DNA from 3 places in the Citrobacter pasteurii genome. Region 3 is predicted to be linked to each of the others. Evidence: predicted binding sites of a transcription regulator. Region 3 holds the regulator's gene; each other region holds the start of a gene.
What was found. Region 3 encodes PurR, which represses purine synthesis genes. Its sites were predicted from a motif close to CANGCAAACGTTTGCNTG; they were not measured.
Positions count from the first base shown of each region.

Region 1: the regulator PurR is predicted to act here: its motif matches at 7,473-7,490, upstream of pyrD (quinone-dependent dihydroorotate dehydrogenase).
Region 2: the regulator PurR is predicted to act here: its motif matches at 2,585-2,602, upstream of upp (uracil phosphoribosyltransferase).

Region 1 covers NZ_CP077262.1:3,488,802-3,498,620, reverse strand. The annotation lists gene pncB (nicotinate phosphoribosyltransferase) at 1-131, opposite strand, end outside; gene pepN (aminopeptidase N) at 397-3,009, shown strand; gene ssuB (aliphatic sulfonates ABC transporter ATP-binding protein) at 3,081-3,848, opposite strand; gene ssuC (aliphatic sulfonate ABC transporter permease SsuC) at 3,845-4,636, opposite strand; gene ssuD (FMNH2-dependent alkanesulfonate monooxygenase) at 4,647-5,792, opposite strand; gene I6L54_RS17095 (sulfonate ABC transporter substrate-binding protein) at 5,792-6,763, opposite strand; gene ssuE (NADPH-dependent FMN reductase) at 6,756-7,331, opposite strand; gene pyrD (quinone-dependent dihydroorotate dehydrogenase) at 7,575-8,585, shown strand; gene zapC (cell division protein ZapC) at 8,752-9,294, shown strand; gene I6L54_RS17075 (YcbX family protein) at 9,291-9,819, opposite strand, start outside.
Region 2 covers NZ_CP077262.1:1,688,387-1,698,205, reverse strand. The annotation lists gene I6L54_RS08195 (DnaA inactivator Hda) at 1-375, opposite strand, end outside; gene uraA (uracil permease) at 471-1,760, opposite strand; gene upp (uracil phosphoribosyltransferase) at 1,857-2,483, opposite strand; gene I6L54_RS08180 (6-phospho-beta-glucosidase) at 2,666-4,096, opposite strand; gene purM (phosphoribosylformylglycinamidine cyclo-ligase) at 4,392-5,429, shown strand; gene purN (phosphoribosylglycinamide formyltransferase) at 5,426-6,067, shown strand; gene ppk1 (polyphosphate kinase 1) at 6,282-8,348, shown strand; gene ppx (exopolyphosphatase) at 8,353-9,819, shown strand, end outside.
Region 3 covers NZ_CP077262.1:2,922,889-2,932,707, reverse strand. The annotation lists gene cfa (cyclopropane fatty acyl phospholipid synthase) at 1-876, opposite strand, end outside; gene punC (purine nucleoside transporter PunC) at 1,167-2,372, opposite strand; gene punR (DNA-binding transcriptional activator PunR) at 2,486-3,418, shown strand; gene purR (HTH-type transcriptional repressor PurR) at 3,415-4,440, opposite strand; gene cydH (cytochrome bd-I accessory subunit CydH) at 4,738-4,827, shown strand; gene I6L54_RS14295 (MFS transporter) at 5,005-6,174, shown strand; gene sodB (superoxide dismutase [Fe]) at 6,215-6,796, opposite strand; gene I6L54_RS14285 (C40 family peptidase) at 6,924-7,754, opposite strand; gene grxD (monothiol glutaredoxin 4) at 8,088-8,435, shown strand; gene rnt (ribonuclease T) at 8,489-9,136, opposite strand; gene gloA (lactoylglutathione lyase) at 9,231-9,638, opposite strand; gene nemA (alkene reductase) at 9,736-9,819, opposite strand, start outside.

The DNA of each region.
Region 1 (9,819 bases), 570 kb from region 3:
TCGCCACGGCAACGAAATTCAGCCGCTACTTGTACATCATAGTAGTGGTGAAAAACGGCTTGCTGCATATGCAACTTATAAGCGTCTGTATCCAGCAGCGAGTGCAGAACAGGAGAAGCGAATTGTGTCATAGGTGCGCAGTAGCATCCTCTCGCGGGAGCGTTTAGTACAATAAACAACTAAGAAAACCGCTGGAGTATACCCTGTTTAGCGATTTATTGAACCCCGATCACACCATAAGCTGTCTTTCTGGTCGAGGGCATTTCGTGCCGCGTGTTATTAAAATGTAGCAAAAAGGGTGTTTGTGCCTGAAAAGATGAACATTCTGCGTAGCGCGATTTACGCAACAGGAATAGACTGAAGCCGAGACTCTACCAAAGATGCTAAAGGTTTTTTATGACACAACAGCCACAAGCCAAATACCGTCACGACTATCGTGCACCGGATTACCAGATTACTGATATTGACTTGACCTTTGACCTGGATGCTGAAAAAACCGTGGTCACCGCAGTGAGCCAGGCTGTCCGTCATGGTGCGTCTGATGCTCCCCTTCGCCTGAATGGTGAAGATCTGACCCTGGTGTCAATCCACGTGAACGATGACCCGTGGACAGAGTATAAAGAAGAAGAAGGTGCTCTGGTCATCAGCCAACTGCCGGAACGTTTTACGCTGCGTATCGTGAATGAAATCAGCCCAGCGGCGAATACCGCGCTGGAAGGGCTGTATCAGTCCGGCGATGCGCTGTGTACCCAGTGCGAAGCGGAAGGGTTTCGCCATATTACCTGGTATCTCGACAGGCCGGACGTGCTGGCGCGTTTTACGACCAAAATTATTGCCGATAAAACCAGATATCCATTCCTGCTTTCCAACGGCAACCGTGTCGCGCAGGGCGAACTGGAAAACGGTCGCCACTGGGTGCAGTGGCAGGATCCATTCCCGAAACCGTGCTATCTGTTTGCGCTGGTCGCCGGTGATTTCGATGTGCTGAGCGATACCTTTACGACCCGATCCGGGCGTGAAGTCGCGTTGGAGTTGTACGTTGATCGCGGCAACCTGGACCGTGCGCCGTGGGCGATGACGTCGCTGAAAAATTCCATGAAATGGGATGAAGAGCGTTTTGGTCTGGAGTATGACCTCGATATCTACATGATTGTCGCCGTGGACTTCTTTAATATGGGGGCGATGGAGAATAAAGGTCTGAACATCTTTAACTCCAAATACGTGCTGGCGCGTACCGATACAGCCACCGACAAAGACTATCTCGATATTGAGCGCGTTATCGGCCACGAATATTTCCATAACTGGACCGGTAACCGTGTCACCTGCCGTGACTGGTTCCAGTTAAGCCTGAAAGAAGGTCTAACCGTATTCCGTGATCAGGAATTTAGCTCCGATCTTGGTTCTCGCGCGGTAAACCGTATTAGCAACGTGCGTACCATGCGCGGCTTGCAGTTTGCCGAAGACGCCAGCCCGATGGCCCATCCAATTCGTCCGGATATGGTCATTGAGATGAACAACTTCTACACCCTGACCGTGTACGAAAAGGGCGCTGAAGTGATTCGTATGATCCACACCCTACTGGGTGAGGCGAATTTCCAGAAGGGAATGCAGCTTTACTTTGAACGTCACGATGGTAGCGCCGCGACCTGTGATGATTTCGTGCAGGCAATGGAAGATGCGTCGAACGTTGACCTTTCACATTTCCGCCGCTGGTACAGCCAGTCCGGTACGCCGATTTTGACCGTGCGAGATGACTACAATCCAGCGACGGAACAGTACATGCTGACTATCAGCCAGCGTACGCCAGCCACGCCGGATCAGGCTGAAAAACAACCGCTGCATATTCCTTTCGCCCTCGAGTTGTATGACAACGAAGGGAAAGTGATCCCGCTACAAAAAGGCGGTCACCCGGTGAATTCCGTACTCAACGTGACCCAGGCAGAGCAGACGTTTGTTTTCGATAACGTCTACTTCCAGCCGGTTCCGGCACTGCTGTGTGAGTTTTCAGCGCCGGTGAAACTGGAATATAAATGGAGCGACCAGCAACTGACCTTCCTGATGCGTCATGCTCGCAATGATTTCTCCCGTTGGGATGCGGCTCAGAGCCTGTTGGCGACCTATATTAAACTGAATGTTGCCCGACATCAGCAGGGACTGCCGCTGTCACTGCCGGTACACGTTGCTGACGCATTCCGGGCGATTCTGCTCGATGAGAAAATCGATCCGGCACTGGCGGCAGAGATCCTGACGCTGCCTTCCGTCAACGAGATTGCTGAGCTGTTTGAGATTATCGATCCAGTTGCGATCGCCGAGGTTCGTGAAGCGTTAACCCGCACGCTGGCTGCTGAACTGGCAGATGAATTCCTGGCGATTTATAACGCCAATCATCTCGATGAGTATCGCGTTGAGCATGCTGATATCGGCAAACGTACGCTGCGCAACGCCTGCCTGCGCTTCCTGGCATTTGGCGAAGCCCATCTGGCTGACACGCTGGTAAGCAGGCAGTACCGTGAAGCGAATAACATGACTGATGCGCTGGCAGCGCTGTCTGCGGCGGTCGCAGCACAGTTGCCGTGTCGTGACGCGCTGATGCAGGAATACGACGACAAATGGCATCACGACGGTCTGGTGATGGATAAATGGTTTATCCTGCAATCTACCAGCCCGGCAGATAACGTGTTGGAGACGGTACGCGGCCTGTTGAAGCATCGCTCCTTCAGTATGAGTAACCCGAACCGCATCCGTTCGCTGATCGGTGCCTTTGCGGGCAGCAACCCGGCGGCATTCCATGCGGAAGATGGTAGCGGCTATCAGTTCCTGGTCGACATGTTGACCGAACTGAACAGCCGAAATCCACAGGTGGCATCTCGTTTGATTGAGCCGCTGATTCGTCTAAAACGTTATGATGCCAAACGTCAGGCGAAGATGCGTGCGGCTCTGGAACAGTTGAAAGGTCTGGAGAATCTGTCAGGCGATCTGTTCGAGAAGATAACTAAAGCATTAGCCTGATAATGTCGCCGGATGGGTCCGGCCTACCATTCACGTGTAGGCCGGATAAGCGGTAGCGCCATCCGGCATTTTTAACCATGCCTTCGTAGCTGAACTTCATTTTCGCCGCGTTGCATCACCCGGTTCAACACCTCGGCTTCCAGTTCTGCCAGACGCACCGAACCAATCCGACGCGGTCGTGCAATATCCACCGTTAAATCCAGCCCGATTTTTCCATCCTCAATCAGCAAGACGCGATCGGCCATTGCCACCGCTTCGCTGACATCATGGGTGACCAGAAGTACGGTAAAGCCGTGCTCTTGCCATAAAGAGACGATCAGCTCCTGCATTTCAAGGCGGGTTAAGGCATCCAGTGCGCCGAGGGGTTCATCCAGCAGCAGCAGACCAGGGCGATGAATTAATGCCCGGGCAAGGGCCACGCGCTGTTTTTGTCCGCCGGAAAGCGCTGCGGGCCACTCCTGAGCTCGATTCTCCAGCCCAACTGCGGCCAGCGCATCTCGGGCCGCATTGCGCCAGTGACCTTTCAGACCCAGACCGACGTTATCGATAACCGTCTTCCAGGGCAGCAGACGCGCATCCTGAAACATCATACGCGTATCATCCTGAATTTCCGCCAGTGGGGTGGTTCCGGCAAGTAATGCGCCTGAGGTGGGCGACTCCAACCCTGCCAGCAGACGCAGCAACGTGCTTTTACCACCACCGCTGCGGCCAACCACGGCAACGAATTGCCCGGCCTGTATATGCAAATCTAACTGATTGAGCACCGTATTGGCGGCGTATTGTTTCGTCACTGCGCTCAGCACAAGCGGAGTGCCCTGGTTCAGGCGAGCGGTGTTCATACAGTAGCCTCCTTCACATGGTAAGCCGGGTTCCAGCGTAGCCAGATTCGCTCCAGCAGTTGGGCACTGACATCGGCAAGTTTACCCAGCAGGGCGTAGAGAATAATGGCCACCACGACCACATCGGTTTGTAGAAACTCGCGAGCGTTCATCGCCAGGTAGCCAATACCGGCATTGGCTGAAATGGTTTCCGCCACAATGAGCGTCAGCCACATCAGCCCGAGAGCAAAACGTACGCCGACCATAATCGAGGGCAGGGCACCGGGGAGGATCACATGAATAAACAGTGAAAAGCCTGACAATCCATAGCTGCGCGCCATCTCAACCAGCCCGCGGTCAATATTACGGATGCCATGCCAGGTGTTGATGTAAATCGGGAACAGCGTGCCCAGCGCGACGAGAAAGATCTTGGCGGACTCATCAATACCGAACCACAAAATGACCAGTGGGATCAGCGCCAGATGCGGGACGTTACGCAGCATCTGCACCGACGTATCCAGCAGGCGTTCTCCCCAACGCGAAAGGCCGCTTATCAGTCCCAACGTCAGGCCAATCGATCCGCCGATGGAGAATCCGATCAGCGCCCGCCAGGCGCTGATCGCCAGATGCTGCCAAAGTTCGCCGCTGGCGGAAAGCGTCCAGAAAGCTTCGACCACGCCTTCCGGAGAGGGCAGGATGCGGGTGGAGAGCCAGCCCACTGATGATGCGAGCTGCCAGAGCGCCACCAGACCTACCGGTAAAAACCAGGGTGCGAGGCGCAATAACCATCTGTTTTTCGGCGTTGCCATTAGCCGCTCCTTAGCTTTGAGCGACTTTGCGCGGGATGAATTCGTTCGCAACCGCTTCGCCTTGCTGTTGCAGGCGCTGTGGTTGCGGAATTTCGGGTATCGCGACATCCAGATGCGGGAACAGCAGTTCACCAACCTTGTACGCCTCTTCCAGATGCGGATACCCGGACAGCACAAAGCTGTCTATTCCCAGCGCGGCATACTCGTTAATACGCGCTGCGACCGTAGGACCATCTCCGACCAGTGCGGTCCCTGCGCCACCGCGCACCAATCCTACCCCTGCCCACAGGTTCGGGCTAATTTCCAGTTTGTCGCGTTTACCGTTGTGCAGTGCAGCCATTCGCTGCTGACCGACCGAATCCGTTTTTGAGAAGGCGGCCTGGGCTTTGGCGATGGTGTCGTCATCCAGATGGGCTATCAGACGATCTGCGGCCTGCCACGCCTCTTGCGTTGTCTCCCGTACGATCACATGCAGACGAATACCAAAGCGGATCTTGCGACCGAGCGCCGCCGCTTTGGCTCGTACTTGTTCAATCTTCTGCTTCACCTGTTCAGGCGGTTCACCCCAGGTCAGATAGAGATCAACCTGCCCGGCAGCCAGATCTTGTGCGACGTCAGACGAGCCGCCGAAATAGAGTGGAGGATGCGGCTGCTGGATCGGCGGGAAGAACAGTTTTGCCCCGCGAACATGAATATGTTTGCCGTTGAAATCCACGGTTTCACCTTGCAGTAAGCGTCGCCAGACCTGAGTAAATTCGCCAGAGGCTTCATAGCGCTCGGTGTGATCGAGGAACACGCCGTCACCAGCCAATTCCTGCGGATCGCTGCCGGTCACCAGGTTAAATAACGCCCGACCGTTAGAAAGTCTGTCGAGCGTTGCTGCCTGGCGCGCGGCAACCGTCGGCGAGGTTACACCTGGACGCAGCGCGACCAGAAATTTTAATCGCTGGGTGACCGGGATCATCGAGGCGGCGACCAGCCAGGCATCTTCGCAGGAGCGCCCGGTTGGGATCAACACACCGGTAAATCCCAGACGATCGGCCGTTTGCGCAATTTGTTGCAGATATCCGTGATCGACCGGGCGCGAACCTTCTTCCGTTCCAAGATAATGACCGTCACCGTGGGTGGGTAAAAACCAGAACATGTTCAGACTCATCATTTTTCTCCTGCCTGCTGAGTGGGTTGCCAGATACGCTGGCGAATATCGATTTTTTTCGGCACCAAACGGTTGTCATAAAACAGATCCGCGGTTTGTTGTTGCAGTGCGGCAACAGAGTCGCTGACGGGCGTAATGGTGGTTGGCGGGCGGTGATCCAGATAGGAGGCAATCACTGGCTCAGGCAGGCCCATGGTTTTAGCCAGCAGGGCAATGCTTTGCTGGCGCTGGCTGAGGGTTAACGCATCGGCCTGGCTAAAGGTATTCAGTACGCCAAGAACAAAAGCGCCATTTTTCTCGGCATAAGGACGTGCTGCGAGATAAAACGAACCGGTCTGCTTAAGGTCTGAGCCGTCTTTCAGCACGCGTACATCACCTTGCAATAACGCGGCGGAATAGTAGGGATCCCAGATAGCCCACGCATCAACGTTTCCTTGCTGGAAGGCCGCTCGCGCATCGGCTGGCGTCAGATAAGTCGGTTGAATATCGGTAAATTTCAGCCCGGCCTGTTGCAGTGCACGGAGCAGTAAATTGTGGGCGCTGGACCCTTTCTGGAAAGCGACTTTATGTCCTTTAAGCTGCGCGACGTTCTGGATCGGGCTATTTTTCGGCACCAGAATCACTTCGGCTTTCGGTTTGGGTGGCTCAACACCCACGTAAACCAGATCGGCTCCGGCAGCCTGGGCGAAAATTGGTGGAATGTCACCCGTACTGCCGAGATCGATACTGCCGATATTTAGCGCCTCCAGCATTTGCGGCCCGGCGGGAAACTCAATCCATGAGATTTTTGTCTGCGGGTAGCGTTTTTCCAGCAGTTGATGGCTTTTTGCCAGCACCATGCTGACGCTCCCTTTCTGATAGCCAATGCGCAGAGTGTCTGGCGCTGCATCTGCGGCGTGAACCAGCGTCGACAAAGAAAGCAGCCCGGTTAGTGCCAGCCACGACCTGTGGCGCTTGAGCAGATTAAGCATGGGCAGTACCCCGCAGGGTATTCAGTTGAGGGAGTTGGATATCGCGACGATGCAATGCCAGCCAGAAAGTCTCGAGCGCACTATCCAGGCGCTGCTGCAGGTTGGGCGTAAACTGCGGTTTATGCTGATAATCGATGACCTGCGAATCATCGGCAAATACGCCGTGCAGGATCTCCTGGGCTTTTAACGCACTCAGTACCGGTTTCAGCGCGTAATCGACGGCCAGTAAATGCGCCACGCTGCCGCCGGTCGCCAGCGGCAACACCACTTTTCCTTCCAGCGCTCGCTCGGGGAGCAGATCGAGCAGCGTTTTCAGTGCGCCAGAGTAAGCTGCCTTGTAGACCGGCGTGGCGACAATCAGCCCGTCAGCATCCTGTAATTGTTCAATAAATGTCTTCAGCGCCGGACTATCAAAACGGGCATAGATCAGGTCTTCTGGGGCAAAATTGTGCAAGTTCCAGTGAAAGACTTCGACATCCTGACCGTTGAGCTTTTCTCGGGCATATTCCAGTAACGCGCTGGAGCGAGAGGGAAAGCGTGGGCTTCCCGCCAGAGTGATGACGCGCATAATTTCAATCTCCGCTTATAACTAATTGTTTGCTTTTATTTAACATTAATAACAATTTATGCAGTCTGGCAGAGAGGCTCTGTTTATCGAAATAATTTATGCGGGATAGAAAAGTTGAAAATTGCATAAAACGAGGAGCCGAAAGAAAACGTTTGCTTTTTATTGCCGCAGGTCAATTCCCTTTTTGCTCCCGATCGCACATAATACGCCCCCGGTTTGCACACCGGGAATCCAGGAGAGTTCATGTACTACCCCTTCGTTCGTAAAGCCCTTTTTCAGCTCGATCCAGAGCGCGCTCATGAATTGACATTCCAGCAATTACGTCGCATTACCGGCACGCCGCTTGAAGCGCTTGTGCGCCAGAAGGTACCTGCAAAACCGGTTACCTGTATGGGGCTGACGTTTAAAAATCCGCTCGGGCTTGCTGCCGGACTGGATAAAGACGGGGAGTGTATTGATGCGCTCGGCGCGATGGGATTCGGTTCCATTGAGATTGGTACCGTAACGCCGCGTCCTCAACCGGGTAACGATAAACCGCGTCTGTTCCGTCTGGTTGATGCAGAAGGTTTGATCAACCGTATGGGGTTTAATAACCACGGGGTTGATAACCTGGTCGAGAACGTTAAAAAATCGCATTTTGACGGTATTCTGGGAATTAATATTGGCAAGAATAAAGATACCCCGGTAGAGAATGGCAAAGATGACTATCTGATTTGTATGGAAAAAGTCTATGCTTATGCCGGTTATATCGCGATTAATATCTCTTCACCGAATACGCCGGGATTACGTACGCTGCAATACGGCGAGGCGCTGGACGACCTCCTGGCTGCAATTAAAAATAAGCAAAACGATCTGCAAGCGATCCACCATAAATATGTGCCGGTGGCGGTAAAGATCGCGCCGGATCTTTCTGTGGAAGAACTGATCCAGGTTGCTGACAGTTTAGTTCGGCATAATATTGATGGCGTAATTGCGACTAACACCACGCTCGATCGTTCTCTCGTTCAGGGAATGAAAAATTGCGATCAAATGGGTGGTCTTAGCGGGCGACCATTGCAATTAAAAAGTACAGAAATTATTCGCCAGTTGTCTCAGGAATTAAAAGGTCAACTGCCGATTATCGGAGTTGGTGGTATCGACTCGGTGATTGCCGCGCGGGAAAAAATGGCGGCCGGCGCAACCCTCGTACAGATTTATTCGGGATTTATTTTTAAAGGTCCGCCGTTGATTAAAGAAATCGTCAGCAATATCTGATCTATGCCTTAATCCGACAACCAGGGCTTTATTTCTAGCCCTGGTTGTTTTATATTCCTTTACTGTTGCTTATTTAAACATTCTGAGCTTTTATTATTAGGGCAATAAACGAAGCGGCAAAAGGATACTGTCGTAATGGCGATGATTAAGGAAAGGAGAGAAACTGATGCGAATTAAACCCGACGATAACTGGCGCTGGTATTATGATGAAGAGCACGATCGAATGATGCTCGATTTAGCCAATGGCATGTTATTCCGCTCGCGTTTTGCGCGTAAAATGCTCACTCCTGATGCTTTTTCTCCGTCTGGTTTTTGTGTCGATGACGCTGCGCTTTATTTCTCCTTCGAAGAAAAATGCCGTTACCTGGATTTAGCTAAAGAACAAAAAGCGGAACTGGTGCTAAATGCGCTGGTGGCTATTCGGTATCTTAAACCGCAAATGCCAAAAAGCTGGCACTTTGTCGCGCACGGCGAGAACTGGTCGCCAGTGGTCGGCGACGCTGCCTGTGTTTATTTGAGCGATACTGAAGAACAGGTAAATCTGTTAGTGGTAGAGCCGGGTGAAAATGCCGCACTGTGTTTGCTTGCGCAGCCGGGAGTGGTCATTGCCGGTCGCACCATGCAACTTGGCGATGCGATTAAAATCATGAATGACAGACTGAAACCGCAGGCAATTGTCGACAGTTTCAGCCTTGAGCAGGCGGTCTAACTTTCCAGTCTGATTGCCGTTTTGGGTACACAACTGCAGCACAGAATCGTTCCGTCATCACCAATCGCTGATTTTTTCAGCGGGCTAACTTCGCCTTCTACCAGTCGAATTCGACAGCATCCGCAAATTCCTGCCCGGCATGAATAGGGAACCCGAATTCCCTGGTTTTCCAGCTGTTCAAGCAATACCTGCTGATTATTGCCACGAAAGGTCTGCCCCTGCCAGTCAATCAGTACCGTGGCATCGGGCTGCTTCTCGGCGACGGTATCATCAGATTCCGCTGCGCCGTATGCTCTGGCGGGGCCGGTTGCTAAAATTTCGACTTCATCGCCAACGCGAATCACGCCGCTGTTACGGGCGATGAGATTCTGGCCGAAATCAACATCGCCGTTATCCGCCGCCGTGCGGAAAGTTTGCAGCGTGGCGAGCGGCTCGCCAGACGGATGTTTCTGGCCTTTCTCTGGGCTGACGGTGGTGAATATGCAGCGGCTACAGGGTTTTGCCACATCAAAAATGACGTCGCCA
Region 2 (9,819 bases), 1.2 Mb from region 3:
CAGGATACGGTTGTAGAGATCAAAGATCGCCATTTCCCACAGCGAATCACCGGCCACACATTCGATGTTATCGATGCATACCAGCGATAAATGCTCCATCCCGTCGAGCACCTCGGGGACGAACCAGGTGCGTTTGTCGAGCGGCACATAGCCTACCGCATCGCCGCGCGCGGACAGTTCCGCACAGGCTGCATGCAGCAAATGACTACGGCCAGCACCTTCACGCGACCAGAGATAAATATACCCGCTATGTTCCTGACGCAGCACGTTTTGCAGTGCAGCCAGTAAAGAGGAGTTATCCCCCGGCCAGAAACTTGCGAAAGTTTCGTCATCAGGAAGATAAAGTGGCAAAGAGAGCTGTGCCGGTGTGTTCAGAGATACCTCAACCCAGGATTTCATAAAATCGCGTTGAGTTTAACACAGAAATGCGTCGCGATAGAACCGGGCAGCATTGCTACCCGGTCAGAGACTTAGTGTTGCGGGCTGTCAGCATCTTCAGCATCGAGGACAACTTCTTCCGGGCGCAGCAGGCTGATCACTTTGAAAATCAGGCTCAGACAGACACCCACAATGGTCGCCAGCGCCATGCCTTTCAGCTCAGCAGCACCGATGTGAACTTTCGCGCCGCTGACGCCGATGATCAAAATGACCGAGGTCAGGATCAGGTTCTGTGCTTTGTTATAGTCAACTTTTGACTCGATCAACACGCGAATACCGGAAGCGCCAATCACGCCGTACAACAGCAGAGATACACCGCCCATGACCGGCAGTGGAATGATTTGGATCGCCGCCGCCAGTTTACCGACGCAGGAGAGCAGAATGGCGAAAATCGCCGCGCCGCCAATAACCCAGGTACTGTAAACGCGGGTAATCGCCATAACGCCGATGTTCTCGCCGTACGTGGTGTTCGGCGTAGAACCGAAGAAGCCGGAGATCACCGTCGACAGACCGTTAGCAAACATAGATCGATGCAGGCCAGGATCGCGAATCAAATCTTTTTTCACGATATTCGCCGTTACCACCAGGTGCCCGACGTGTTCAGCAATAACCACCAGCGCCGCAGGCAGAATGGTCAGAATAGCGACCCATTCAAAGCGCGGCGTGTAAAACGTTGGCAGAGCAAACCAGTGAGCCTGCGCTATCGGCGTGGTGTCCACAACGCCCATCACGAAGGAGAGCGCGTACCCAGCCAGCACCCCAATCAAAATCGGGATAATCGCCATAAAGCCACGGAACAGTACGGAACCAAATACCGTCACCGCCAGCGTCACCATTGAGATGATGATGGTTGTTGAGTCTGGCGCTTGTCCTTCAGCAGGCAGTAATCCCGCCATACCCGCAGCGACACCCGCCAGCTCCAGACCGATGACGGCAACGATTGCGCCCATCGCCGCAGGCGGGAACATGACATCCAGCCAACCAGTACCGGCCTTCTTAACGATGAACGAAACCAGGCAGAACAGGATGCCACACATAATGAAACCGCCCAGCGCCACTTCATATCCTAGCGGCAGCAGCAGCAGAACCGGGGAGATAAACGCAAAGCTTGAACCGAGGTAAGCCGGAATTTTACCTTTACAAATAAAGAGATACAGTAACGTACCAATGCCGTTAAACAGCAGAACGGTAGCTGGGTTGATATGAAACAGGACTGGCACCAGTACCGTTGCGCCAAACATGGCGAACAGGTGCTGCAAACTAAGCGGGATTGTCTGTAAAAGCGGCGGTCTTTCACTCACCCCGATAGCACGGCGCGTCATAGTGTTTTCCTCTGAGTGTTGTTTGTTATTAGCGATTGGGTTGTTTTATTCAAAAAAAAGCCGACTCTTAAAGTCGGCTTTTTTTTATTTATTCATTTACTTGGTACCAAAAATCTTATCGCCGGCATCGCCGAGCCCAGGAATAATGTATCCGTGCTCGTTCAGTCCCTGATCGATGGAGGCGGTGTACAGCTCGACATCCGGGTGCGCTTTTTCCAGCGCCGCGATACCTTCCGGCGCGGCAACCAGTACCAGTACTTTAATGCTGCTGCAGCCTGCTTTTTTCAGCAGGTCGATGGTAGCGATAACGGAACCGCCGGTTGCCAGCATCGGGTCAACGATCAGCGCCATACGCTCATCAATGTTAGAGACCAGCTTCTGGAAGTACGGAACCGGCTCCAGCGTCTCTTCATTGCGGTACATACCCACCACACTGATACGCGCGCTCGGAACGTTTTCCAGTACGCCTTCCATCATGCCCAGGCCCGCACGCAGGATTGGCACAACGGTGATTTTTTTGCCTTTGATTTGGTCAACTTCAACCGGACCGTTCCAGCCTTCGATGGTCACCTTTTCGGTTTCCAGACCAGCGGTTGCTTCATAAGTCAGCAGACTGCCAACTTCCGAGGCGAGTTCACGAAAGCGTTTAGTGCTGATGTCGTTTTCACGCATCAGTCCCAGCTTGTGTTTGACGAGTGGGTGTTTGACTTCCACGATCTTCATACTCTTCTCCTTTCCTCAGACGAGTGGCAACCACAAAAAAATCGCCGGATTATACCGCTTTTCGTCTCTGGCGCAACACTGGATACGCTTGATATGGATCAACCAAAATCGTTTGCGTCCGGATGATGAGTATAAAACAAGCCCCGCTATAAGTGCGGGGCTTGTTATCAATGCTATGAATTTTATAGGTTTTCAGCATTAGTTTGGATGACGTTTCGATACCAGGAAAAAGATTTCTTCGGCGAGCGTGCTAATGTCCCACTCCCGTCATTATTTTTATCAACATAGATAAAGCCGTAGCGTTTTTTCATCTCCCCCGTCCCGGCCGAGACTAAATCAATACAGCCCCACGGGGTATAGCCCATCAGATCCACGCCATCTTCCACCACCGCTTTTTTCATTTCGCGGATATGCGCGGCCATATAGTCAATACGATAGGAATCATCCACCGAGCCGTCGGCCTGCTGCACGTCAATCGCACCAAAGCCGTTTTCTACAATAAACAGCGGCAACTGATAATGGTCCCAGAACCAGTTCAGCGAATAGCGCAGACCGACGGGATCAATCTGCCAGCCCCAGTCCGATTTCTGCACGTACGGGTTAGAAACCAGACTTTTCGACTCGTCGTAATCCAGCTGTGGGTTGTCCGCCGTTGCCTGGGTCGCGAAAGACATATAATAGCTAAAGCCGATGTAATCAACGCAGCCCTCGGTCAGCGCCTGACGGTCTTCCTCGGTGATATCCAGTTCAAAGCCACGACGGGCAAAGTAATTGAGAAGATGCTGCGGGTATTTGCCGCGCACGTGTACGTCAGTGAACCAGTAGCGGCGATGCATGGCGTTCATCGCCATCATCATGTCGTTCGGCGCACAGGTCAGCGGATAAATTGGGCACATCGCAATCATGCAGCCAATTTGCAGCGTCGGGTTAATCTCGCGTGCGGCCTTTACTGCCAGCGCGCTGGCTACCAGCTCATAGTGCGCCGCCTGGTACATGACCGGTTCGCGATCTTCACCGGGCAGGTATTTCAGACCAGAGTTAGTAAAGGGCGCGAAGTCTTCGTGATAATTTGCCTGATTGTTAATCTCATTAAACGTCATCCAGTACTTCACTTTGTGCTGATAACGAGTGAAAACCACCCGGGCAAAACGGACAAAAAAGTCGATCAGCTTACGGTTGCGCCAGCCGCCATATTCCGTCACCAGATGGTAGGGCATCTCGAAGTGCGACAACGTAATCACCGGCTCAATGCCATATTTCAGGCATTCGTCGAACAGATCATCATAGAACTGCAGGCCAGCTTCATTAGGTTGCGCGTCGTCGCCTAAAGGGAAAATCCGCGTCCAGGCAATGGAAGTGCGAAAACATTTAAACCCCATTTCAGCAAACAGCTTGATGTCGTCTTTATAGCGATGATAAAAATCGATGGCATCGTGGTTAGGATAGTTTTTACCGGCAATCACACCGTCAGTAATTTCACGCGCTACGCCGTGTGCCCCCGCCGTCATGACATCGGCAACGCTAATACCTTTACCGCCCTCCCGCCAGCCACCTTCCAGTTGATGAGCGGCGACAGCTCCACCCCACATGAAATCTGCTTTAAATCCTGACATCCCCTTCCCCTATCGTGATGAGTCTGCGCAAAACACTCTCAGTGAGGTTCGTAACAGAAAACAGAAACCGGTTTCAGTACGATACTGTGCATTCGGCTGGCAGGTTTCAAGCACAAGACTGTACCCGGTTTCATTTTCGTGGCGCAGTTCAAACAAATAGATAAATGATTGTAAAATGCTGAAAAAATCAGCAGATAAAACTTGATGCAGAGCAGGCTCGCAAACGTTTGCTTTCCCTGTTAGAATTGCGCCGAATTTAACTTTTACTGCAAGTAAACATGTGGGGAAGCAGGCAGTGACCGATAAAACCTCTCTTAGCTACAAAGATGCCGGTGTTGATATTGATGCAGGTAATGCTCTGGTTGATCGAATCAAAGGCGTAGTAAAGAAAACGCGTCGTCCGGAAGTTATGGGTGGTCTGGGTGGCTTCGGTGCGCTGTGCGCATTGCCGCAAAAATATCGTGAACCGGTACTGGTTTCCGGCACTGATGGCGTTGGCACAAAACTGCGTCTGGCGATGGATCTGAAACGCCACGACACTATCGGCATTGACCTCGTCGCAATGTGCGTCAACGACCTCGTGGTTCAGGGCGCTGAGCCGCTGTTCTTCCTCGACTACTATGCAACCGGCAAACTGGATGTGGACACCGCAGCCAGCGTCATTAACGGGATTGCCGAAGGCTGCCTGCAGTCTGGCTGTGCGCTGGTCGGTGGGGAAACAGCTGAAATGCCGGGGATGTACCATGGCGAAGATTACGACGTGGCAGGTTTCTGCGTCGGCGTCGTCGAAAAATCAGAGATTATCGACGGTTCTAAAGTGGCTGACGGCGACGTACTGATTGCGCTCGGCTCCAGCGGTCCGCACTCCAACGGCTACTCTCTGGTGCGTAAAATTGTTGAAGTCAGCGGTTGTGACCCGGAAACCACCGAGCTTGCAGGCAAATCGCTGGCCGATCACTTGCTGGCTCCGACCCGCATTTACGTAAAATCCATTCTGGAACTGATCGAGAAGGTTGATGTGCATGCCATTGCCCATCTGACCGGCGGCGGCTTCTGGGAAAATATTCCACGCGTTCTGCCGGACAACACGCAGGCCGTGATCGACGAATCTTCATGGCAGTGGCCAGCCGTCTTCAACTGGCTACAAACGGCGGGTAACGTCAGCCAGCATGAAATGTATCGCACCTTTAACTGCGGCGTAGGCATGGTTATTGCCCTGCCAGCTCCGGAAGTGGACAAAGCCCTGGCTTTGCTCAATAAGAAAGGTGAAAACGCATGGAAAATCGGTATCATCAAAGCTTCTGATTCCGAACAGCGTGTGGTCATTGAATGAAAAACATTGTGGTGCTCATTTCCGGCAACGGAAGCAATTTGCAGGCGATGATCGACGCCTGCGAACAGAAAAAAATCAATGGCACCCTACGTGCAGTATTCAGTAACAAGGCCGATGCGTTCGGCCTTGAGCGTGCACGCGAAGCGAATATTCCGGCGCACTCGCTGGAAGCCGCCCAGTTTGCCAGTCGCGAAGCCTTCGACCGCCAGCTGATTCAGGAAATTGACGCTTATTCACCTGATGTCGTGGTGCTGGCCGGTTATATGCGCATCCTCAGCCCGGCGTTTGTCGCGCACTATTCTGAGCGATTGCTGAATATCCACCCGTCTTTATTGCCGAAGTATCCAGGCCTGCATACGCACCGCCAGGTGCTGGAAAATGGCGATGAAGAACATGGAACCTCCGTCCACTTCGTCACCGATGAACTGGACGGTGGGCCGGTTATTCTCCAGGCTAAGGTTCCGGTATTTGAAGGCGACAGCGAAGATGATGTCACGGCACGGGTTCAGGCCCAGGAACATACCATTTACCCGCTGGTGGTAAGCTGGTTTACCGATGGTCGCCTGAAGATGCGTGATAACGCAGCATGGCTGGACGGCGTTCGTCTGCCGCCACAAGGCTACGCCGCCGACGAATAATAAAATCCGACCTGTAAACCGGATCTCACCCTCCGGTCTACAGGCATAAATACCTTTTCCGGTTAACATCTCCGGTATTCATCTACGCTCCCCCTTTCTCTTTGCTATCAGACGGTTTATTGTCATATTTTTCTGGCACAGTTGGACATCTGAGAGCAATGCTCGCCATAATAAATCGGTAGTGTCCCGTGAATGAAACGGAGTAAAAGTGGTAATGGGTCAGGAAAAGCTATACATCGAGAAAGAACTCAGTTGGTTAGCGTTCAACGAACGCGTACTCCAGGAAGCTGCTGATAAATCAAACCCGTTGATCGAACGGATGCGTTTCTTAGGCATCTATTCCAACAACCTCGACGAATTTTACAAGGTTCGCTTTGCCGAACTGAAGCGCCGAATCATTATTAGCGAAGAACAGGGTTCAAACTCTCACTCCCGCCACCTTTTAGGCAAAATCCAGGCTCGCGTATTAAAAGCCGATCAGGAATTTGACGGCCTGTACAACGAGTTGCTGCTGGAGATGGCGCGCAACCAGATTTTCCTCATCAACGAACGTCAGCTATCGGCCAATCAACAGAGCTGGTTACGCCATTACTTCAAGCAATATCTTCGCCAGCACATTACGCCGATCCTGATTAACCGCGAGACGGATTTAGTTCAGTTCCTGAAAGACGACTACACCTATCTGGCGGTGGAAATTATCCGCGGCGATACAATCCGCTACGCGCTGCTGGAAATCCCTTCTGATAAGGTTCCCCGTTTTGTGAACCTGCCGCCGGAAACCCCGCGGCGTCGCAAACCGATGATCCTGCTGGACAACATCTTACGTTACTGCCTTGACGACATTTTCAAAGGGTTCTTTGATTACGATGCGCTGAACGCCTATTCGATGAAAATGACCCGTGACGCCGAATACGATTTGGTGCACGAGATGGAATCGAGCCTGATGGAGCTGATGTCATCCAGCCTGAAACAGCGTCTGACCGCAGAGCCTGTACGCTTCGTCTATCAGCGCGACATGCCCAATGCGCTGGTTGAGGTACTGCGTGAAAAACTGACAATTTCTCGCTACGATTCGATTGTGCCCGGCGGGCGTTATCATAACTTCAAAGACTTTATTAACTTTCCCAACGTTGGCAAAGCTAACCTGGTGAACAAACCCCTGCCGCGTCTGCGCCATATCTGGTTCGATAAAGAGAAGTTCCGTAACGGCTTTGATGCAATCCGCGAGCGCGATGTACTGCTGTATTACCCGTATCACACCTTTGAGCACGTTCTTGAACTGTTGCGTCAGGCTTCTTTCGACCCGAGCGTGCTGGCGATAAAGATCAACATCTACCGTGTGGCAAAAGACTCGCGCATCATCGACGCAATGATCCATGCCGCGCATAACGGTAAAAAAGTCACCGTAGTGGTGGAATTGCAGGCGCGCTTTGATGAAGAAGCCAACATTCACTGGGCCAAGCGTTTGACTGAAGCGGGCGTTCACGTCATCTTCTCCGCGCCGGGCCTGAAAATTCACGCCAAACTGTTCCTTATCTCGCGTAAAGAAGGTGATGAAGTCGTGCGCTATGCGCATATCGGGACGGGCAACTTCAACGAAAAAACAGCGCGCCTGTACACCGACTACTCTTTGCTGACCGCTGATTCGCGTATCACCAACGAGGTTCGTCGGGTGTTTAACTTCATCGAAAACCCGTATCGTCCGGTGACGTTCGATTATCTGCTGGTTTCTCCGCAGAACTCACGCCGTCTGCTGTACGCGATGATCGACAAAGAGATCGCCAATGCGCAGCAAGGGCAGCCTTCCGGTATCACGCTAAAACTGAACAACCTGGTCGATAAGGGCCTGGTTGATCGTCTCTATGCGGCCTCAAGCTCAGGCGTACCGGTTAATTTGTTGATTCGCGGTATGTGTTCTCTGATCCCAAATCTGGAAGGTATCAGCGACAACATTCGCGTGATAAGCATTGTCGACCGCTACCTTGAACACGACCGGGTTTATATTTTCGAAAACGGTGGCGATAAGCAGGTATACCTCTCCTCCGCAGACTGGATGACCCGCAATATCGACTATCGCATCGAAGTCGCCACCCCGCTGCTTGACCCTCGCCTCAAACAGCGCGTGCTGGATATTATCGATATCCTGTTCAGCGACACGGTGAAGGCTCGCTTCATCGATAAAGAACTCAGTAATCGCTACGTACCGCGCGGAAACCGCCGCAAAGTTCAGTCACAATTGGCGATTTACGACTACATCAAATCACTCGAGCAACCTGACTAACGCTATGCCAATACACGACAAGACTCCACGACCGCAGGAATTTGCTGCGGTCGACCTTGGTTCAAACAGTTTCCATATGGTCATTGCCCGCGTGGTTGATGGCGCAATGCAGATTATCGGACGACTGAAACAACGCGTTCATCTGGCGGATGGCCTCGGCGAAGATAACAAGCTGAGCGAAGAGGCAATGGAGCGCGGATTAAGCTGCCTGTCCCTGTTCGCCGAACGTCTGCAGGGCTTTCCCCCGTCAAGCGTATGCATCGTGGGAACCCATACTTTGCGTCAGGCGCTGAATGCGACCGATTTTCTCAAGCGAGCGGAAAAAGTCATTCCCTACCCGATTGAGATTATCTCCGGTAACGAAGAAGCCCGACTGATTTTTATGGGCGTGGAACACACTCAGCCGGAAAAAGGCCGCAAGCTGGTTATCGATATCGGCGGCGGTTCAACAGAACTGGTGATCGGCGAAGATTTCGAACCCAAGCTGGTCGAAAGCCGCCGTATGGGCTGCGTCAGTTTTGCCCAGATGTATTTCCCGGGCGGTGTCATCAGCCGGGAAAACTTTCAGCGTGCCCGCATGGCGGCAGCGCAAAAGCTCGAAACCTTAACGTGGCAGTTTCGCATTCAGGGCTGGAATGTCGCAATGGGCGCGTCAGGCACGATTAAAGCGGCACACGAAGTGCTGCTGGAGATGGGTGAAAAAGACGGTTTTATCACCCCTGAACGCCTGGACAAACTGACATCTGAAGTGCTGAAGCATGCCTCATTTGATGCGCTCAGCCTGCCGGGGCTGTCAGAAGAGCGAAAAGCGGTATTTGTTCCCGGGCTCGCGATTCTGTGCGGCGTGTTTGACGCGCTGGCGATCCGCGAACTTCGCCTTTCTGATGGCGCACTACGCGAAGGCGTACTGTACGAGATGGAAGGACGTTTTCGCCACCAGGACGTTCGCAGCCGTACCGCCAGCAGTCTGGCGAACCAGTACAACATTGACAGTGAACAGGCCCGGCGCGTGCTGGAAACAACGATGCAAATGTACGACCAGTGGCATACGCAACAGCCCAAACTGGCCAATCCTCAACTGGAAGCATTACTGCGCTGGGCAGCGATGCTGCATGAGGTTGGGCTGAACATCAACCACAGCGGCTTACATCGCCACTCTGCTTATATCTTACAAAACAGCGATTTACCGGGGTTTAATCAGGAACAACAACTGATGATGGCAACATTAGTTCGTTATCATCGCAAAGCGGTGAAACTGGATGACCTGCCTCGCTTTACGTTGTTCAAGAAAAAACAGTTTCTGCCGTTAATTCAGCTATTGCGCCTGGGCGTACTGCTGAATAATCAGCGCCAGGCGACCACCACGCCACCAACCCTGACTCTGATAACTGATGACAACCACTGGACCTTACGCTTCCCGCATGACTGGTTTAGCCAAAATGCGCTGGTGCTGCTCGATCTGGAAAAAGAG
Region 3 (9,819 bases):
CGGTAAACAGCCGTTCGGGAAGATGTATTTATTGATCCACGGATCAACATTATTGTCGGTTTTTTTAGAGCCGATGGTATGTAGCAAAAAAAGACCGTCTTGCTTTAAATTACGGTCAACAACGTCAAAATAGGTGTTGTAATTTTTCGGTCCCACATGCTCAAACATACCGACGGAAACGATACGGTCAAACCGGTCATTGAGGTCACGGTAGTCCTGCAGCAAAATCGTGACATCCAGCCCTTCACAGCGCGTCTGCGCCATTTTTTGCTGTTCTGCCGAGATAGTCACGCCAGTCACGCTCACCCCGTATTGTGACGCCATGAACTGGGACAAGCCTCCCCAGCCGCAGCCAATATCGAGTACGCGCATACCTGGTTTCAATTGCAATTTCTCGGCAATCATTTTTAACTTCGCCTGCTGGGCAGATTCCAGGGTATCGGCATCTTTCCAGTAGGCGCAGGAATATTGCATGTAGGGATCAAGCATGCGGGTAAAGAGATCGTTGCCAAGATCGTAGTGTTCCTTGCCAACGACCCAGGCACGTTTTTTGGTTTGTAAATTAAACAGACGGGCCGTTGCGATACGTAGCGTATCTCTGAAGTGGCGGGGGAGTTGGCTTTCAAGACCTGCACGCAGGACTTTGTTAAAAAACATATCCAGCCGATCGCATTCCCACCAGCCGTCCATATAACTTTCACCTAAACCCAACGATCCTTCCTGTAACACGCGTCTGAAAAAGTCGGGGTTTTTAACGCGAATATCTGCCGGTGCCGGGCCATTAATGGTAATGCCTGCACGGCTCAATAACTCATTGGTGATTCGGTACCAGTCATCATCCGGTACGCTGACGTCTTCTATACATGATGAACTCATAGCTTCTCCATCACTGGTCGGTGATCAGAACCTTAAAACAGCGTAGACGCTTTTTTGGGCTTTGTGAGAAATCTCACGGATTTAATCCGCGAATCTATAATCCGACGTAGAACAGAGGAAGGGAGAAACCCTTGCCGAAAAGGCCATCCATGGAAAAACGGGAACCTGCTTGTTCCCGTTACTCTATAAATCTTATCGTTTTATTAACAACCAAAAATTAGTATAGGCCTGAATTTTTGGCTATTCAACCGATAATTGTTAGCGGACTAACTAAGTGCCCACAGCAATGATTAATGTGACTCGCCGTGTGCAATTTGCGCGCTCTCATCCGGCAAGGATGTGTTCTCAGCCTGTGACTGCATTTTGTACCCTACGGCCGCCAGTAGCACCGTAGTCAGCATCACGCTGGTGGTGGTGAGCAGCGGGGTGGCGATCAGCCAGGAAACTACAAGGCTTGCCAGGAAGCATAACCCCAGTTGCAGCGTATTCTGCAATGCGGCTGCGCGTCCTGTCGCCTGCGGGAACGGCCGTAATGCCTGAGCGACAACGATAGGGTAGATTGCCCCGTTGGCAATCGCCATCACGCAGAATGGGATCAGGATTTCAGCCAGAGCAACATGGTGAATAAAGCCGGTCGCCCAGGTCGCTACGACGCTAATGGCATACAGGATAAGTAACCATGGCAGCAGCTGGCGACCCTGCCATTTTTGCAGTGCCGCGCGGCAGCCGTAACCCCCGATCAAAAATGCAATAGTTTGCGGAACATAGCTCAGACCAATCACTGCCGGGCTGTAGCCCATTTCGCTGAGGATGAACGGGGAGCCCGTCAGCCATGCGAAGAAGCTCGCGGAACAGGCGGCATAAATCAATACGTTCCCACGATAGATTTTCGAGCGCAGCAGGGTGGCGAATGTCAGTTTATCCTGGCTGTCGTCGCGCGCTTTAGTCGTTGGTTTTAAGCGCAGAGCCGGCAGCATCAGGATCAGGGTAATCGCAAAAAGGGTGGCAAAAATGGCCTGCCAGGAAAAATGTACCAGGATCCAACTGCCTAATAACGGTGCAAGTGCAGGAGACAATCCAACCAGCGGCATAATGGTGGCAAAGATACGGTTTACTTTTTGTGACGGATAATAATCGGTGACCAGCGCCTGCCAGATAACCGATGCCGCACAAACCCCAACGGCCTGGACAAAGCGTAGTACCAGCAGGCCTGTGGCGTTTTCAACCCACAGCATGCCCAGACTACCCAGAGCAAAGATAGATAAACCCAGCAGCAAAATCGGTTTGCGACCATAGTGGTCGGAGAGTGGCCCCCACAAAAGTTGTGCGACGGCAAATCCCGCTAAGAACAAACTAAGGCTGGCACTCACGGCAGAGGCGGGTGTCTGTAAATCGGACTGAATTGCGGCGAAGGCGGGCAGATACATATCTGTTGCCAGAAAGCCGAGCACGCTAAGACCCGCCAGCCAGACTAAAAACCCTTTCCCAGGTTGCATCATCATTTCTCTTTTTTAAGCAGTAGAACAATGCCGCTGAGTGTAGTGAGTGAAATTCTTGCTGTGAAACGCTAATATTTGTTTACTGATTTCAAATTTTTTGCAGGCAGAATATGTGGTCGGAATATTCACTTGAGGTGGTTGATGCGGTGGCGCGCAACGGTAGCTTTAGTTCCGCAGCTCAGGAGTTGCACCGCGTACCTTCGGCGGTAAGCTACACTGTGCGTCAACTGGAAGAATGGCTGGCTGTGCCTCTTTTTGAACGTCGTCATCGGGACGTGGAATTAACGCCTGCTGGCGCGTGGTTTTTAAAAGAAGGCCGGTCTGTTATCAAAAAAATGCAGATCACCCGTCAGCAATGTCAACAAATCGCCAATGGCTGGCGAGGACAACTGGCGATTGCGGTAGATAATATTGTGCGTCCAGAACGGACCCGACAGATGATTGTGGATTTCTACCGCCATTTCGATGATGTAGAACTTCTGGTCTTTCAGGAGGTGTTTAATGGCGTCTGGGACGCGCTTTCGTATGGTCGCGTGGAGTTAGCTATCGGAGCAACGCAGGCCATTCCGGTAGGGGGGCGCTATACGTTCCGGGATATGGGAATGCTGAGCTGGAGTTGCGTGGTGGCCAGTCATCATCCGTTGGCGGCAATGCCAGGACCGCTCAGTGACGATACGTTGCGCAACTGGCCATCGCTGGTACGCGAAGATACGTCCCGCACACTGCCGAAACGTATTACATGGCTGCTGGACAACCAAAAACGCGTCGTTGTGCCTGACTGGGAATCCTCGGCTACCTGCTTGTCAGCCGGACTCTGTGTCGGGATGGTGCCGACGCATTTTGCAAAACCGTGGATCGATGGCGGTAAATGGGTGGCGTTACAGCTGGAAAATCCGTTCCCGGATGCCGCTTGTTGCCTGACCTGGCAGCAGAATGATACGTCGCCTGCACTGAGCTGGTTACTGGACTACCTGGGGGATAGTGAGACGCTGAATAAAGAGTGGCTGCGGGAGCCGGATGAGGCTCCCACACAACAGTCTTAACGACGATAATCGCGGAATGGACCGTCGGCAACGGAACGACGCTCTATCAGGCGTGGGTGCACCTCGATAGACTGCGACTCTTCACGTTTATTCACGATTCGGTCTAACAGCATGTTGAAGGCCGTTTCACCCAGTGAATCTTTTGGCTGATGGATGGTTGTCAGCGCAGGGGTGAAGTAACGGGCGTTGCGCACGTTATCGTAACCGATAACTGAGATATCCTGCGGTACGCGCAGCCCCATCTCGTCTGCAGCACACAGCGCACCCATCGCCATAATATCGCCACCACAGAATACGGCGGTTGGGCGATGCGACTGGGAGATGATTTGCTGCATAGCGCGGTAGCCGGATTCAGGTTCGAAATCACCCTGCACAATCCAGTTTTCGGGGACTTTAATCAGCGCTTCTTCCATCGCTTTCATGAAGCCAGCCAGGCGGCCTGCGCCGGTATTACGCTCCATAGGTCCCGGGATCACGCCGATCTCACGATGACCGCGTTCAATCAGATACCGGCCCGCCATGTAACCGCCTTCGAAGGCGTTATCAATGACGGTATCGGTAAAGTCGGCTTTGGCCTCGCCCCAGTCCATGACCACCATCGGGATATGGCGATACTCTTCGAGCATGGAAAGCAGTGATTCCGGATACTCTGAACACATTACCAACAGGCCATCAACGCGCTTTTGCGCCATCATCGACAGATAAGCCTGCTGTTTTTCGAGACTGTTCCAGGCGTTGCCCAGAATCAGCGTGTAGCCTTTCTGGAAACAATTTTTTTCAACTGCCTCAATAATTTCAGCGAAATAGGCCGCTTCGCTGCTGGTTGCCAACAAACCGATCGATTTGGTGTGATTCACCTTCAGGCTACGCGCTACTGCGCTCGGAGAATAGTGCAGTTCTTTAATCGCTGCCCAGACAGCGTTGCGCGTTTCTTCCGCGACAAAGCGCGTTTTGTTAATTACGTGTGATACGGTTGTAGTGGAAACGTTTGCTCGCTTCGCTACATCTTTAATAGTTGCCATTACATCTCACTCCAGACCATATCCTAAGCTCCTGAGAATACTCCAGGTAAACGTTTGCCTTCACACACCCTCAACGCAACGTCAGGGTTGCGGCACGCCGGGAAAACGACACGGAACGTCAGGAAGGGGTCAATGGCCGGTACGCTAATCAAGTAAGCGTGGAATTTTGTCTGATCTTAACGAAAAGGGGAAGAGTTAAAAGCAGTTATCAATATAAATCGTGAGAGATTTTTGCTTTCAAGTGTGTAAAAATGCGCAATATCACTTTTTGTGTGGGAATAAAAAGGAGAAAACTTGATGAGCACCGATCTGAAATTTTCGTTAGTGACGACCATAATTGTTCTGGGCCTGATTGTCGCGGGTGGCCTGACTGCAGCACTGCACTGATTTCCCCCGAGGGAGTTCGCTCTCCCTCATCCTTTCTGCTTACCTTTTTCGTCCTATTTTTTGCAAATAAGCAAAAGTCTTTTGCAGTTTTGTTAACTTTATTAATTTTGCGATCAATGTCATGCTTTTGACTCTTATGATGTGTCGTGCCAAGGCTCGACGTTACGGAGTCGATAGATGAAAATAAATTATCCTTTACTGGCGCTGGCGATCGGAGCGTTTGGCATTGGCACCACCGAATTTTCTCCCATGGGATTGTTACCCGTCATTGCCAAAGGCGTGGATGTTTCAATTCCGGCAGCAGGGATGTTAATCAGCGCGTATGCGGTAGGCGTGATGGTTGGCGCACCGCTGATGACATTACTTCTGTCCCATCGTGCGCGTCGCAATGCGCTTATCTTCCTGATGGCCATTTTTACGTTGGGTAATGTGCTTTCGGCGATATCTCCGGATTACACGACGCTGATGCTGTCGCGCATTTTGACCAGTCTTAACCACGGGGCATTTTTTGGCCTCGGTTCGGTTGTGGCGGCAAGCGTTGTCCCCAAACATAAACAGGCCAGCGCCGTTGCGACGATGTTTATGGGGTTAACTATCGCGAATATTGGCGGTGTTCCCGCGGCAACCTGGCTTGGGGAAACCATCGGCTGGCGAATGTCCTTTATGGCGACGGCGGGACTGGGTGTTATCGCGATGGTCAGCCTGTTCTTCTCGTTACCGCAAGGCGGGGCTGGTGAGCGCCCTGATGTGCGCAAAGAACTGGCGGTGTTAATGCGTCCACAAGTGGTGTCAGCTTTACTGACGACCGTTCTGGGGGCCGGTGCGATGTTTACGCTTTATACCTACATCTCACCCGTGCTGCATAGCATTACTCATGCTACGCCGGCGTTTGTCACCGGTATGCTGGTGCTGATTGGCGTTGGGTTCTCTATCGGTAACTATCTGGGCGGTAAACTGGCTGACCGTTCGGTTAACGGTACACTGAAAGGCTTTTTACTGTTGCTGATGATGATTATGCTGGCGATACCTTTCCTTGCTCGTAATGAGCTGGGTGCGGCCGTGAGTATGGTGGTGTGGGGCGCAGCAACGTTTGCGGTGGTTCCGCCGCTGCAGATGCGTGTGATGCGCGTTGCCAGCGAGGCACCTGGATTGTCATCGTCAGTTAATATTGGCGCGTTTAATCTGGGGAATGCCCTGGGAGCGGCGGCTGGTGGGGCGGTAATTTCCGGAGGGTTGGGCTACAGTTTCGTACCGGTAATGGGGGCGATGGTGGCAGGGCTTGCGCTACTGCTGGTCTTTGTCTCGGCAAGGAAACAAGCGGAAGAAGTCTGCAACGCAACGAATTAAAAACAAAAACGCAGAAGGGAATCCCTTCTGCGCTGTCATTTTATGCTGCGAAGTTTTTCGCAACAAATTCCCAGTTCACCAGTGCCCAGAAGTGTTCCAGGTAGCCAGGACGGGCATTACGATAATCGATGTAGTAAGCATGTTCCCACACGTCAACGGTCATCAGCGGCGTCGCGTCAGTCGTCAGCGGTGTACCTGCGTTGGAGGTGGACACGATAGCCAGTTTGCCATCCGTTCCTTTTACCAGCCAGGTCCAGCCAGAACCGAAATTCTTGATAGCGGCATCGGTGAATTGAGCTTTGAAGTCTGCAAAGCTGCCAAAGGAGGCGGTAATCGCTTCGGCCAGTTTACCGGTCGGCTCGCCACCTGCGTTTGGTGCCAGGCAGTTCCAGTAGAACGTGTGGTTCCATACCTGTGCAGCGTTATTGAATACACCACCTTCAGAGCTACGTACGATCTCTTCCAGTGATTTACCTTCAAACGCGGTGCCTTTAATCAGGTTATTCAGATTAGTCACATAGGTTTGATGGTGTTTGCCATAGTGGTATTCCAGCGTTTCGGCAGAAATGTGCGGTGCCAGAGCATCTTTGGCATACGGTAATGCAGGTAATTCGAACGACATTGCTTCTCTCCTTATTATTTATATTGAGTACACACAATAGCCTCATTGTGAGTAAGGATAGGGTAGCAAATTGAAAGGTTATGCAAAAGAAGAACTTACCCTACAGCATATTCTGTAGGGTAAGTTTTTAGCGAATTGTTTTCGGCGTCATCACACGGCGAGCGCCCACGTAGTGGCGTTGCCAGTAATCTTCGCTCAGAGAGGTTATTTGAATTTCCTGACCGCTGCGTGGAGACTGGATAAATTTACCATTGCCGACATAGACGCCAACGTGGTCGGCGGTACCGCGACCTTGCGTGCGGAAGAAGACCAGATCACCGTTTTTCAGTTCACCACGTTCAATCGGCGCAGCGTCGCGCAGGTGATACATTTCATTAGCGGTACGCGGAATGCGGAATTTCACCAGATCTTTGTATGCGTAATAAACCAGCCCGCTGCAATCAAAACCGGTTCTGGGTGAGGTGCCCCCCCAACGGTAAGGTTTGCCGATTTGGTTCATCAGGGTAGACATGGCGGTTTTGGTCGCTTTCTGTACTTTCACTTTATGTACATCAGCAACGGCTGTTGGCGCAGTCGTCTTCACTTTTACACAACGTGGCTTATGACCTTTGCGCGGGGTACATTTTTCAGTCCAGATGACGGCGGGAGGGTGCATTGCCGCTGTTTTACTGCGACGGTTTGCTGTTTTCGTCGATTTTGCCGGAGTCGCTGTGCGTTTTTTTGAGGAGGAAGCTGTTTTCGTACTGGTTTTACTGGTGTTTTTTGTCGCCGTTTTCTTGTTGGTTTTTGTTGCTTTTTGGCTGGCTGTTGCGCTTTTCTTTTTATCTACCGTCTTGACGGTGTGGGAAGCGGTAGGTGTCGCCCTGGCCTGCTTGGAAGCATGAGCCATAGGCGTAAAAGGCAGTGTGGTAAAAAGTAAAGCACAGAGCGTGATCGAGATTCGGTTTATCCGCGCCACTGAGCAGTCCTCTGGTAAGGCAGGTCTATCGTGCCTGCGTGTGATTTTCAAAACTTGACGATTCTAATCTATAGAAAGAGGGAAAGTTAATAGCTTTTTTCGTTTAAAACTGCGTTTCGTAACCGACCGCAAAAAAAAACAGCAATTCAGGGCGTAATTGGTGAACAGATAATCAAATCCACAGGCTTCATGCGGATAAATGAGATTGTGAATGCAACTTTTAACGACAGGCGATAAAATAATATCGCGTAATGAAAATGTTATTTTCCGTTACCTGCCTGACCCGCTACAATGCAGACTACTGCCGTAAAAGAAGTTTAAGGAAGCAAGATAATGAGCACCACTATCGAAAAAATCCAGCGCCAGATCGCTGAAAACCCGATTCTCCTGTACATGAAAGGTTCCCCAAAACTGCCAAGCTGCGGTTTCTCTGCTCAGGCAGTGCAGGCGTTGTCCGCCTGTGGTGAACGTTTTGCTTATGTTGATATTCTGCAGAACCCGGATATTCGCGCCGAGCTGCCGAAATATGCCAACTGGCCGACTTTCCCACAGCTGTGGGTTGATGGTGAACTGGTAGGCGGCTGTGACATTTTAATTGAAATGTACCAGCGCGGTGAGTTGCAGCAGTTGATTAAAGAAACTGCGGCGAAATACAAAACCGAAGAGCCGGACGCTGAGTAATTTTAGCGGAAATAAAAAAGCGACCTGTGATGGTCGCTTTTTTTATGCCGCCGTTACGCCTCTTCGGGCACTGGCAGAGGCCAGCCGCCGAGGCGTTTCCAGCGGTTAACAATTTCGCAAAACAGTACGGCCGTCCGTTCGGTATCATACAGCGCCGAGTGCGCCTGATTCCCGTCAAATTCCATTCCTGCTGCCAGACAGGCTTTTGACAGTACTGTTTGCCCCAACGACAGGCCGCTTAATGCCGCCGTATCAAAGGTGACGAAGGGGTGAAACGGATTACGTTTCAGTGAGGCGCGCTCTGCTGCGGCCATCATAAAACTGTGGTCGAAAGTAGCGTTATGCGCCACCATGATCGCCCGATTGCAGCCGCTGTCTTTAATCCCTTTGCGCACCATTTTGAAGATGGCGTGCAGTGCGTCATATTCGCTGACCGCACCACGTAGCGGATTGTTAGGGTCAATACCGTTAAAGGCGAGGGCTTCCGGCTGTAAATTCGCCCCTTCAAACGGCTCTACGTGGAAATGTAACGTCATGTCCGGCATCAGCCAGCCTTGTTCATCCATTTTCAGTGTGATGGCGGCAATTTCAAGCAGCGCATCGGTTTTGGCGTTAAATCCTGCTGTTTCGACATCAATGACGACAGGATAAAAACCACGAAAACGGTCACACAGACCGGAAAGTTGAGCGTTATCGGACATCTGGGTCTCTTAATACGGGAAAATTGCAGCGCGTATTATGGCAAAATGATGAGTATAAAACTACGGGCACAGACGATCTGCGCCCGAGGGGAGGTTAGTCGCCCAGGCCGCGGCCGGCGTCTTTCTCTTCGATCAGCTCAATTTTGTAACCGTCCGGATCTTCAACGAACGCGATCACTGTTGTGCCGCCTTTTACCGGGCCCGCTTCACGCGTCACGTTACCGCCGTTTTGACGAATACGTTCACAGGCCTGTGCCGCGTTATCTACGCTCAGGGCGATATGACCGTAGGCTGTGCCCAGCTCATACTTATCGACACCCCAGTTATAAGTCAGTTCGATCACCGCTTCGCTGGTTTCCGGGCCGTAGCCGACAAAGGCCAGAGAGTACTTGTATTCAGGGTTTTCGCTGGTACGCAGCAGCTTCATGCCCAGCACGTTGGTGTAAAACTCGATGGAACGCTGCAGGTCACCCACGCGCAGCATGGTATGAAGTAAACGCATCTTTTTCCCCTTCGAAAATGGCTAATACATTCAAAATGTTGTTTTAGTATAGCGGCGTTATAACGCCGCTATCAATGGCAGAACTGAGTTTGTGAGGTTACAGGGTAGGATAATCGGTATAGCCTTCAGCACCGCCGCCGTAGAAACTTTCCGCACGCTGTGGATTGAGCTCGGCTTTACG